4 regions of the Rouxiella sp. T17 genome follow, and region 1 is predicted to be linked to each of the others. Evidence: predicted binding sites of a transcription regulator. Region 1 holds the regulator's gene; each other region holds the start of a gene.

Region 1 (3,139 bases):
ATCAAGGCACTAGATGAATAAGGACGCCTCAACTCGGAATAATTAGTTAACAATGTTAATAATTACTGAGAGTGACATTTAGACATCTGGATGTCTAAACGGCTTTAAGGCTATCCTGCCATGAAAGGAGTTCATCACAAAACGAAGAATTTTCATCTTACTTGAAAAAAATTCATGATCGGGCGTCAGAATTTCCCGTAATCAATTTATTAATCTTAACGTCCGACAATTAAACGCGGCGGCAGCGTAAAGGTAAAGCGCGTGCCTTTTCCAAGCTCACTGGAAATATTGAGCTGTGCATGATGATGATTTACCGCGTGTTTTACGATTGCCAAACCTAATCCGCTGCCGCCGGTCTGGCGCGAACGGGCCTTATCGACGCGATAAAAGCGTTCGGTCAGGCGCGGAATATGCTGTGAGGCGATACCGGGGCCGTTGTCGCTAACCTCAAACTGCGCGCCCTGCGGCGTTTGTTGCCAGCGAACGTCAATTTTCGTGCCGGTCGGCGTGTGATTAACCGAGTTATAAACCAGATTCGATACGGCGCTGCGCAGCTGATCGTCATTGCCAAACACCTTGAGCTGCTCATCGACAGTAAAGGTAATCTGGTGGCGGCCATTGCTCAGCGTTTGCACTTCGTGCTCCAACATGCCGAGCATGGCCGGAATATCGACCTTTTCCTGTAGGTCTATGTTAGTAGCCGCTTCGATTCTAGACAGCGTCAGCAGCTGCTTGACCAATCCTTCCATGCGCCGCGTCTGCTCCTGCATGGTGTCCAGCGCCTTGCTGCGGAAAGGCCCTTCCAGCGAATCGTCATCCATCATTTCCAGATAACCCTGCAACACCGTCAGCGGCGTGCGCAGCTCGTGACTGACATTGGCAAAGAAGTTACGCCGTGCGCCTTCGAGCTGGCGCATTTGGGTCACATCACGGGCGACGATCAGCAGTTGCCCTTCGGAATAGGGCATCACGCGGAACTCGACCCAATGACCATTATTAAGCTGGAGAGTCAGCGGACGACTGAAATCCTGGCTTTGGATCCACAGTCGCAGCTCGGGGTAACGCAGCAGGTTAAACAGATGCTGGCCATTATCTTCAGGCCAACGGAAACCGAGAAGCTGTTGCGCCAGTCCGTTACACCAGAAAATATTGCCCTCTTCGGTTGTCAGCACCACGGCGTCAGGCAGCGATTCGGCCCCGCTGCGAAAGCGTTTGATCAGCAGCGCCAGCTCGCGCCTTCTGCGCCGGTTGCGCATCTGCATTTGATTGAGGCCGTAAAACAGCGGTTCCCAGCTCCATAATCCGCTGGGCGGTGTGATACTGCGGTCGAGCCACAGCCAGTGGGAAAGTTTAAGCTGGTTAAAATAGTTCCAGCCTAACGCCGCAACCAGCGACGCCAATAACAGCCACGGCAGGTAGCCGATAAAGATGGCAAGAATGAGTGCCGGACAGCAGAACATAAACAGTTCGCCCGCCAGCCGTTTCCACGACAATCGTTCTAACACACAGTATCTCCGCTGTGAGTGAAGCCTTGTTGTTTAGAATAAAAAGTACGGGGACAAGGCCAGGGTCAAGAATCTAGAAACGGGTGGAGAAACGGTAGCCTGTTCCACGAACCGTCTGAATCATGCGATCGTGACCGCTGCTTTCCAGCGCTTTGCGCAGGCGACGAATGTGCACGTCTACCGTGCGGTCTTCCACGTACACGTTAGTGCCCCAGACATTGTTAAGCAATTGTTCACGGCTGTAAACGCGTTCGGAGTGAGTCATAAAGAAGTGCAGCAGTTTGAATTCGGTCGGGCCCATGTCGAGCGCCAATTCATTGGCCATCACGCGATGTGAAGAGGGATCGAGCAGCAACCCTTTCATATCAATCACCTCTTCCACCGCCATCGGTGAAATACGGCGCATGACGGCTTTAATGCGCGCGACCAGCTCTTTAGGTGAAAACGGCTTGGTAATATAGTCGTCGGCTCCCACTTCCAGCCCGCGTACGCGATCTTCCTCTTCGCCACGCGCGGTCAGCATCATGACCGGAATGTCGCGGGTCAGCGCTTCGCGTTTAAGATGCTTGATAAACTGAATGCCGGAACCGCCGGGTAACATCCAGTCGAGTAAAATTAACTCGGGATAAGGCTCAATCAGGAGATTGACGGCCGAATCGAAATCTTCGGCTTCAACAGGGTGATAACCATTCTGCTCAAGGACAAAACAGACCATTTCACGGATCGGTGCTTCATCTTCCACAACTAATATGCGTCTAGCCATTTTGATAGCCTGCCAATAAGTTAGCGTACTTAATTTTGATTTCGGCGGTCATTATGCGTCAGTTTTGTGACAGATTTATGAATAAAAATCCGCCGTGCAACATTGGCTCGTCACACTGTCATATTTGCCGCAGACGATTGTCGCTGCAACGTTTTTCCAACGACAGCGGCTAGGCAGGCCGTTTATACTTGCCGCCTGTTACCGCTACCGCGAGACCCTCATGCGACTGATACACACCTCCGACTGGCATCTTGGTCAGTACTTTTTTACCAAAAGCCGCGCGCCGGAACATCAGGCCTTTCTCGACTGGCTGGTCTCGCAGGTCGAGATTCATCAGGTTGATGCGGTGATCGTCGCGGGCGATATTTTCGATACCGGTTCGCCGCCGAGCTATGCGCGCGAGCTGTACAACCGTTTTATTGTCAATCTTCAGCGCACCGGCTGTCAGCTGGTGGTGTTGGCCGGTAATCATGATTCCGTCGCTACGCTCAACGAATCGCGCGAGCTGCTTTCCTGCCTGAATACGCAGGTGATCGCGACTGTCGGCGAAGATCTGGCGCGTCAGGTCATTACTTTAAACGATCGACAGGGAAAACCCGGCGCGATCCTCTGCGCGATCCCGTTTTTACGCCCGCGTGACCTGCTGGCGAGCCGGGCCGGAGAGTCCGGTAATGACAAGCAGCTGGCGCTACAGGAAGCCATTACGCAACATTATTCGGCGCTGTATCAGGCGGCCTGCGCACAGCGCGACGCGCTCGGCCTCGCGCTGCCGATTATCGCGACGGGGCATTTGACCACCGTCGGCGTTACCACGTCCGATTCAGTGCGCGACATTTATATCGGCAGCCTCGACGCCTTCCCTGCGCAGGCT
Region 2 (3,139 bases), on a different contig from region 1:
AATCCTTGATGTGCAAGTGTTTAACCGTCTTCGTCAGCGTAATAGCTGGTGGGTTGCGCCTACCGCAGCGATGTTCCTGGGAAATATCAGCGACACGCTGGCGTTCTTCTTTATTGCTTTCTATAAAAGCAGTGACCCGTTTATGGCGCAGCACTGGGTCGAGATCGCGCTGGTGGATTACAGCTTCAAATTGCTCATTTGTCTGATTTTCTTCCTGCCGATGTACGGTATGCTGCTGAATGTCCTGCTTAAGCGCCTTGCTCAACCCGATGCCCTTGCTCAATCAGATAAAAGCGATGCCGTGACGTTTCACGACGACACAAAAGCCGCCAATATCTGACTTGCTTTTCGGCCTTGAATAGGTTGCCATAAAGGTCGTGAAGTCAATAAGCTACCTTTGTCTCGCCGAGGCGAAGGTGGCGCGCGTGAACATAAAAGGAAGCCTTATGCACAAATTAGCCAAGTTTATGGGAATAACGCTGCTGGTTGCCGGTTTGGCTGCCTGCGATGGCAAAACGGATGACAAGACCGCGTCAGCGGACAAGGGTGCAACGCCAGCGGCCGCGACGTCTGCTCAGCAGATTAGCCTGCTCGACGGCAAATTGGCTTTCGCGCTGCCGCAGGGCATGAGCGACCAGAGCGGTAAACTGGGCACGCAGGCCAATAACATGCACGTTTACGCCGATAAATCTGGTCAGAAAGCCGTAATCGTGATTTTGGGCGATTCTACCGCCGACACGCTGGAAACCATTGCCAACCGTCTCGAGCAGCAGCAGCACGAGCGCGATACCAACCTGCAGGTTGTGACCAACAAGTCGATTCAGGTAAACGGTCAAACGCTGCAACAGTTTGATAGCGTGATCAATTCTGCCGGTCAGAAAGCGTATTCTTCTATCGTGCTGGCTAAAATCGATAACCAGCTGATGACGATGCAAATCACCATGCCCGCTGACAACCAGCAGCAGGCGCAGTCTGACGCCGAAGCGATTATCGCCACGCTGAAAGTGCAGTAATCCTTGCCAACGCGGAGAGCCCTTCTCCGCGTTATCTCTCAAATTTCGCTCATTAAGTTCTTTCAACTTTCATTAATTGTTCACAAACGAGCAAAATAGCGCGTATTCGCGCACTAAAGATCTAAAACGTGATCTCCCTCCGCCCTTTGTCCTTAATGAATATTTCAAATTGTTAATAATTCCGGCAGAATCCGCCTGAGTTTAATAATTCTGTAACATTAATGTCATAAACCCCCTTTCCATCTTAGCCTTTCAGATCCCAAAGATGTGCGTTATGGAACATTTAATACCCAAGGGAACGGCCTCGGAGGCATCCATGCTAAGTATCTTCAAACCTGCCGCGCATATCGCGCCGGTGGACAAAAATCATATCGACCCAACCTACCGCCGTCTGCGCTGGCAGATTTTCTTCGGCATCTTCTTTGGTTACGCGGCCTATTATCTGGTGCGCAAAAACTTCACGCTGGCGATGCCTTATCTGGTTGAGCAAGGCTTCTCGCGCGGCGATCTCGGACTGGCGCTGTCAGGAATTTCCATCGCCTACGGCTTCTCGAAATTTATCATGGGCGCGGTTTCCGACCGGTCCAACCCGCGCGTTTTTCTGCCTGCCGGGCTGATCCTTTCTGCCGCCGTGATGCTGTTCATGGGCTTCGTGCCGTGGGCAACGTCAAGCATTGCCATCATGTTTGTGCTGCTGTTTATCTGCGGCTGGTTCCAGGGCATGGGCTGGCCGCCGTGCGGCAGAACGATGGTCCACTGGTGGTCGCATAAAGAGCGCGGCGGCGTGGTGTCGGTGTGGAACTGTGCGCACAACGTCGGCGGCGGTTTGCCTCCTTTACTGTTCCTGCTCGGCATGGCGTGGTTTAACGACTGGCACGCGGCACTTTACATGCCGGCTTTCGCAGCCATCGCCGTCGCGGTATTTGCTTTTATCATGATGCGCGACACGCCGCAGTCCTGTGGTTTGCCGCCAATCGAAGAGTACAAAAATGACTATCCGCCGGATTACGACAAGGAATCGGCAGAGAAAGAGCTGACGGCGAAGCAGATTTTCATGCAGTACGTGCTGCCCAACAAGCTGCTGTGGTACATCGCGCTGGCCAACGTGTTTGTTTACCTGCTGCGTTACGGCATTCTCGACTGGTCGCCGACTTACCTGAAAGAGGTCAAACACTTCGCGCTGGATAAGTCTTCGTGGACCTATTTCCTGTATGAATATGCCGGAATTCCCGGCACGCTGCTGTGCGGCTGGATGTCGGACAAAGTCTTCAAAGGTAATCGCGGCGCGACCGGCGTGTTCTTTATGATTCTGGTGACTATCGCAACCATCGTTTACTGGCTCAATCCGGTCGGCAATCCGGGCATCGACATGACCTGCATGATAGTCATCGGCTTTCTGATTTACGGGCCGGTAATGCTGATCGGCCTGCACGCGCTGGAATTAGCGCCGAAAAAAGCAGCAGGAACGGCGGCCGGATTCACCGGGCTGTTTGGCTATCTCGGCGGATCGGTCGCGGCGAGCGCGATTGTTGGCTATACCGTCGACGCCTTTGGCTGGAACGGCGGCTTTTTGGTGATGATTGGCGGCTGCGTGGCGGCGGTTCTGCTGTTGCTGCTGACGATGTTTAGTGAAAACAAACATAAGGCGCAGCTGGCTAATCGCGGCTAACTGATTGATAAAAAATAGATAATAAGTATAAAGAAAAAGCCCGCAGGTTCTGCTGAACGTGCGGGCTTTTTTGCTATTCACTAATGTGCGGGCAATCGACGCTCGATTAATAAATCAACGCGCGACCAGTTAGAGATTGTTGGTCAGATACATCCTGCGCAGATAGTGCGGCACGGCGTCATCGGCGTTGGAACCAATGATTTCAGCGTCCGGCATTGCGGCTTTCAGGCGCGGCAGCGAGCCGCTCATCAGGCAACCTTTGCCCGACATGTTCAGCATCTCGAGGTCGTTCATGCCGTCGCCAAAGGCGATACAGTCTTTCAACGTATGCCCCATCAGCGCGGAAACCTGCTCCAGCGCGTGACCTTTCGACACGCCGCCCGCCATCACTTCCAGACACACCGGCAGCGAGAAGCTGACATTAACGCGATCGCCCCAGCGCGCAATAATGGCCTGC
Region 3 (3,139 bases), on a different contig from region 1:
GCACCACGTAAACGCCGTTGGAATCTTTGACTTTGCTGGCAAAATATTCGGAATCGGCAGCATCGTTAATGAGTTTTAACTCGTCGCGCAGCCACTGAATCGACGCGCCGCCCACGAACACGGCACCTTCAAGCGCGTAGTTCACTTCGCCGCGCGGGCCACAGGCAATGGTGGTCAGCAGGCCGTTTTTAGACACCACGGCTTCGGTGCCGGTGTTCATCAACAGGAAGCAGCCGGTGCCGTAAGTATTTTTCGCCATGCCAGGCTGTACGCACAGTTGGCCATAAAGCGCCGCCTGCTGGTCACCGGCGATCCCGGCGATTGGAATACGCGTACCGCCTTTACCACCAATGTTGGTGCGGCCATAAATTTCGGAGGAAGGGCGAACTTCCGGCAGCATCTCGCGCGGAATATCCAGCGCTTCAAGCAGGCGATCGTCCCATTGCAGGCTGTGGATGTTGAACATCATGGTACGCGAGGCGTTGGTGTAATCCGTAATGTGAACACGCCCCTGCGTCATTTTCCATACCAGCCAGGTGTCGACAGTCCCGAACAGCAGCTCGCCTTTGCGCGCACGCTCGCGGGAACCTTCGACGTGATCGAGGATCCATTTCACCTTGGTGCCGGAGAAATACGGGTCAACCACCAGGCCGGTATTGTGGCGAATATACTCTTCCAGCCCTTCTTCTTTCAGCTTTTCACAAATATCGGCGGTACGACGGCACTGCCAGACAATCGCGTTATAAATTGGCTTGCCGGTCTCTTTCTCCCAGACGATGGTGGTTTCGCGCTGGTTGGTAATACCGATACCGGCAATTTGGTCAGAGTTGATGTCAGCTTTTGCCAGCACTTCAACCAGGACAGAGCTTTGAGATGACCAAATTTCCATTGGATCATGCTCAACCCAACCCGCCTTAGGGTAAATCTGGGTGAATTCACGCTGTGAAACGCTAACGATGTTGGCGTCGTGATCGAGCACTACGGCGCGAGAGCTGGTGGTACCCTGGTCCAGTGCAACGATGTACTTTTTGTCGTGAGTTTTATCTGCTGTCATGATTTATGTCCTGCAAAGTGGGCTGTGAATCAGTTAAACCTATCAGGCTTTACGTTCAGATGGCTGTTTGGCAGCCTCTTCTGACGGAGCGGCGGCGGTAATCTGTGGAAGATGATTGCTGATCAGTGCGCGGTAACCCACAGCACCCAGACATGCACCTACCAGCGGCCCGAAGATAGGCACCAGGAAGTAAGGGATTTCGCGTCCACCCGTGAAGGCGACTTTTCCCCAACCGGCGAAGAAGGCGAACAGTTTAGGACCGAAGTCACGCGCCGGATTCAGCGCAAAGCCGGTCAGTGGACCCATAGACGCGCCGATAACGGCGATCAGCAGGCCAATCAGCAGCGGAGCCAATGCGCCGCGCGGAACGCCGTTGCCGTCATCGGTCAGCGCCAGAATCATCGCCATCAGAACGGCGGTAATCACGGCTTCAACCAGAAACGCCTGCAATACGCTAATGTGCGGGTTTGGATAGGTCGAGAAAATCCCGGCCAGATCAAGGCTCGCTACGCTGCCGCGCACCATGTTGTGGCTCTGTTCGAAATCGTAGAAAAGATTGTAGTAAAGGCCGTATACCAGCGCTGCCGCACAGAAGGCGCCTGCTATTTGAGCAACAATGTACGGCAAAACCTTGCGACCGTCGAAGTTGGCGAACAGGCACAGGGCAATGGTAATCGCCGGATTAAGATGCGCACCCGAAATGGCCGCTGTCAGGTAAACCGCCATCGAGACGCCGAGGCCCCAGATGATGCTGATTTCCCACTGTCCGAACGAGGCGCCCGCCAGCTTCAACGCTGCGACGCAACCGGCACCAAAAAAGATAATCAGCCCGGTTCCCAAAAATTCTGCGATGCATTGACCTTTTATTGAGGGATTCATATTTTGGCTCATAGTCGGATCCTGTAAAGGATAGTTGTTAAGGGTAGGGTACTTTTCATTTAGTTTTATTGTTTGGTGTTATTTATTTTAACATCTCATGCAAGATGAGTCTGTGATGTGAATTTATCGTTAACGAGCATAAACGAGAAATACCGAAATCAAAATGTGTGTGGTGTGTCATAAAAATGAGCGAATACGAGTGTTTTTTACAAGTTTGCAAACCATAAAAATGAGTAACTAACGAGAAAAGTAATGGTTTTAGGTATTAAATGGGGCCTAAATTCGGCTTTTGCTGATAGTTACGTCATTTGAATTGCAACAGACTACGTGCACAGCCAGTATGTTGCTAGACAGGGACGGGATGCCTACATACAATCGGGGTTAATTACAGTCGCGGTACGCATTACGTCCGTCGTTGATTGGATTATCGAGCTGCGTCGGGAAGACGTGGCGAGTCATAGAAGATATACGCCTTGCGAACATAAGGGGAATTAACATGTCATTTGAAGTCTTTGAGAAACTTGAAACAAAAGTTCAGCAAGCGATTGATACCATTACTTTACTGCAGATGGAAATCGAAGAGCTGAAAGAGCAGAACAATAACCTGTCACAGCAGGTACAACACGCAAACGGCAACCATGAGTCTCTGGTGCGTGAAAACGCTCACCTGAAAGAAGAGCAGCATGTGTGGCAAGAACGCCTGAGATCCTTACTGGGAAAAATGGAAGAAGTCTAAATCCACGGCATCTTTCAAGCTGCAGATGCGTTGACTGCCTGCTTTCACCCCAGTCACTTACTTGTGTAAGCTTCTGGGGACTCGCTTAGTTGTCGCCTTCCTGCAACTCGAAATATTTGCGGATTAGGAACAGTCCATTATTCAAAATGAAAAAGACGCGCATTGGCGTCTTTTTTATTGTCTTCAGTTTGTTCGAAACTGACGATTATTCGATGTCGAGCGGGTCTTCGGAGAGGATGATGCCAGTGTTGTCGGCATACAAATGGTCGCCGGAGAAGAAGGTGACGCCGCCGAAGTTGACGCGGATGTCGCTCTCGCCGATGCCTTCGCTCGCTGCGCCTGCCGGAATGGCGGCCATCGCCTGGATGCCGATATCCAACTCTTCGAGGTCGTCGACCTGACGAACCGCGCCGTAAATGACCATTCCTTCCCACTCGTTTTGCAGCGCAAGGTTGGCTAAGCCAGCGTCA
Region 4 (3,139 bases), on a different contig from region 1:
CCTCCGCGCTATTCGACTTTGAAGGGCTGGCGCAGGCGACGCAGATGGCGATTACCGAAAAGCCGGAGCTCGCGTTCCAATACGGTTTGACCGAAGGCAGCTACGGCCTGCGTTCGCGCATTATCGACCTCTGCAAAACGCGCGGCATTAACGCCACGCCGGAAGACGTCGTGGTTACCGCCGGTTCCCAGCAGGCGCTGGATCTGGTGATGCGCGCCGTGGTTAACCCTGACGACGTGGTCGTCGTTGAGCGCCCAACCTATCTGGCCGCGCTGCAAACGCTGGAACTGGCCGAAGCGCACCTGCTTTCTGTCGGCTCCGACGGCGACGGCATGAAGGTCGACGAGCTGGCCGAGATCCTCAAAACGCGCAAGATTAAAGGCGTGTACGTGGTGCCAACGTTCGGCAATCCGAGCGGCGTCACGCTGAGCCAATCTCGTCGCGAGCAGCTGGTAAAACTGGCCGCCGAGCATCAGTTCCTGATCATCGAAGATGACCCGTACGGCGAAATTCGTTTCACCGACGAGCGCCTGCCAACGCTGTTCTCAATTTCCCAGCAGCTTTACGGTCACGCCGACAACATCATCTACACCTCGACCTTCTCCAAAATTCTGGCCCCGGGCCTGCGTTTGGGCTGGGTTATCATGCCGGATTGGCTGCTGAATAAAGTTGCCATCATCAAACAGGCTGCCGACCTGCACGCTAGCTCGCTGTCACAAACCGTCGCCGAATACTATTTAGGATTGGGCCGTCTTGAGCAGCAGATCGAAACCATTCGCGCGGCCTACAAGAAAAAATGCGCCGTGCTGGCCGAGCTGCTGGAACGCGAGCTGGGTCACGTGCTGACCTTCGAATATCCGAAAGGCGGCATGTTCCTGTGGGCGCGTTTCCGCGAGCCGCGTAACTGCACCGAATGGATGAAAGAGACCATCAAAGAGGGCGTGGTGTTTGTGCCGGGCGAATTCTTCTATTCCGATAACCCGGATCACTCGACCTTCCGCATCTCGTTCGCTACCGCAACAGAAGAGCAGCTGCACGAGGCCGTCGCACGCCTGAAACGCGCGCTGTAATTTTTTAGCTCGTCTAAATTCAAATCCTGAAAAGGCGCACCGCGAAAGCCGTGCGCCTTTGTTTTGCCATCATTTCGTCATCCGCGTTTCATGCTGCTGTCACACTAACGTCACTTAACGGTTATTTTTCTGTCATTTAGCCGTGTCATTTTACCTCCCGAATAAAAAGTTATTTAACTTCCAAACTTTCTCTGCGCCGCCAACCCCGCAGACTTCAGGAGACAGGCATGTTTATTACTTTAAAAAAATCGGTCCTCGGTGCCGCGCTTATGCTGGCTTTCAGCGCCAACGCGCTGGCCGTAACGGAAATTCCTTTCTGGCATTCGATGGACGGCGAATTGGGTAAAGAGGTCAACTCGCTGGCCGATCGTTTTAACCAAACGCATCCCGACGTTAAAATCGTGCCGGTTTATAAAGGTAAATATGACCAGAATCTGGCGGCGGGCATCGCGGCGTATCGCACCGGCAACGCGCCCGCAATCCTGCAAGTTTATGAGGTTGGCACCGCCACCATGATGGCGAGCAAGGCAATTAAGCCGGTTTATCAGGTATTTGCCGACGCAGGATTAAAAGAAGACGTTTCGCAGTTTGTGCCGACGGTCGCGGGTTATTACTCCGATTCACAGGGTCGCCTGCTGTCACAGCCGTTTAACAGCTCGACGCCGGTGCTTTATTACAACAAAGATGCGTTCAAGAAAGCCGGGCTGAATCCGGACCAGCCGCCAAAAACATGGCAGGAGTTGGAGCAGGACACCGCCAAATTGAAAGACGCGGGCATGAAATGTGGTTACGCCAGCGGCTGGCAGGGCTGGATCCAAATTGAAAACTTCTCCGCATGGCACGGTTTGCCTGTCGCCACCAAAAATAACGGCTTCGACGGCACCGACGCGGTGTTGGAGTTCAACAAACCGGAACAGATCAAACACATTCAGTTCCTTCAGGACATGAACAAGAAGGGTGAATTTACCTATTTCGGGCGTCAGGATGAGTCAACTGCCAAGTTTTATAACGGCGATTGCGCGATGACCACCGCCTCTTCCGGTTCTCTGGCCGATATCCGCCAGCACGCCAAATTTAACTACGGCGTTGGAATGATGCCTTACGACGCCGACATTAAAGGCGCGCCGCAAAATGCCATCATCGGCGGCGCGAGCCTGTGGGTGATGAAAGGCAAGGATGAGGCAACCTACAAAGGCGTGGCCGAATTCCTGCAATTCCTGACAACGCCGGAGATTGCCGCCGAATGGCACCAGAAAACCGGCTATCTCCCCGTGACTTCTGCGGCTTACGACTTAACCAAGCAGCAAGGCTTCTATGACAAGAATCCGGGTTCCGACGTCGCCACCCGCCAGATGATGAACAAACCGCCGTTACCGTTCACCAAAGGCATGCGTCTGGGCAATATGCCGCAGATTCGTACCATTATCGATGAAGAGCTGGAAGGCGTGTGGAGCGGCCAGAAAACCGCCAAGCAGGCGCTGGATGAGTCCGTGCAGCGCGGCAACCTGTTGTTGCGTCGTTTTGAAGCTTCCGTGAAGTAATCGCCCTGAGGCCGGAGAGGGCATCGCGCTCTGTTCCGGCCTCTGTTTTCCCGTTCTGACGAGTCTTGTCTATGAGTTCACACCGTCCCGGATTCGGCTGTAGCTGGCTGCCTTACGCGCTGGTTCTGCCACAACTGCTGATTACCGCCATCTTTTTCCTCTGGCCCGCCGGTCAGGCCCTATGGTATTCGGTTCAGACGCTGGACCCTTTCGGCATCTCCAGCACCTTTGCTGGCCTAAGCAATTTTCAGCAGCTGTTCGAGGATCCTTACTATCTCGCGTCGTTTTACACCACGCTGAAATTCAGCTTTATGGTGGCCTTTTTTGGTCTGGCGATTTCGCTGCTGCTCGCGGCGATGGTGGATCACGTTATTCGCGCCAGCCGACTGTATCAGACCCTGCTGATTCTGCCTTACGCCGTCGCGCCTGCCGTGGCCGCCGTGTTGTGGATGTTTCTGTTCAGCCCCGGACTTGGCCTGATCACCCATTTTCTTGCCACGCTCGGCTATAACTGGAACCACGCGCAGA

What was found. The regulator PhoB, encoded in region 1, activates phosphate uptake and scavenging genes when phosphate is short. The targets are predictions, from matches to a motif close to CTGTCATAAAACTGNCNNAT.
Region 2: glpT (glycerol-3-phosphate transporter) is a predicted target of PhoB. The motif match lies at 1,213-1,232, and genes of this name have one in related genera.
Region 3: SC206_RS01730 (MIP/aquaporin family protein) is a predicted target of PhoB. The motif match lies at 2,108-2,127, and genes of this name have one in related genera.
Region 4: ugpB (sn-glycerol-3-phosphate ABC transporter substrate-binding protein UgpB) is a predicted target of PhoB. The motif match lies at 1,167-1,186, and genes of this name have one in related genera.

The regions. Positions count from the first base shown of each region.
Region 1 is NZ_JAWUEA010000035.1:105,756-108,894, reverse strand. It holds gene phoR (phosphate regulon sensor histidine kinase PhoR) at 216-1,505, opposite strand; gene phoB (phosphate response regulator transcription factor PhoB) at 1,579-2,268, opposite strand; gene sbcD (exonuclease subunit SbcD) at 2,489-3,139, shown strand, end outside.
Region 2 is NZ_JAWUEA010000025.1:48,969-52,107, forward strand. It holds gene SC206_RS06315 (7-cyano-7-deazaguanine/7-aminomethyl-7-deazaguanine transporter) at 1-340, shown strand, start outside; gene SC206_RS06320 (DcrB family lipoprotein) at 447-1,013, shown strand; gene glpT (glycerol-3-phosphate transporter) at 1,330-2,682, shown strand; gene yigL (sugar/pyridoxal phosphate phosphatase YigL) at 2,812-3,139, opposite strand, start outside.
Region 3 is NZ_JAWUEA010000007.1:88,918-92,056, forward strand. It holds gene glpK (glycerol kinase GlpK) at 1-1,054, opposite strand, end outside; gene SC206_RS01730 (MIP/aquaporin family protein) at 1,097-1,945, opposite strand; gene zapB (cell division protein ZapB) at 2,430-2,669, shown strand; gene rraA (ribonuclease E activity regulator RraA) at 2,875-3,139, opposite strand, start outside.
Region 4 is NZ_JAWUEA010000025.1:29,930-33,068, reverse strand. It holds gene SC206_RS06235 (aminotransferase-like domain-containing protein) at 1-1,070, shown strand, start outside; gene ugpB (sn-glycerol-3-phosphate ABC transporter substrate-binding protein UgpB) at 1,298-2,611, shown strand; gene ugpA (sn-glycerol-3-phosphate ABC transporter permease UgpA) at 2,683-3,139, shown strand, end outside.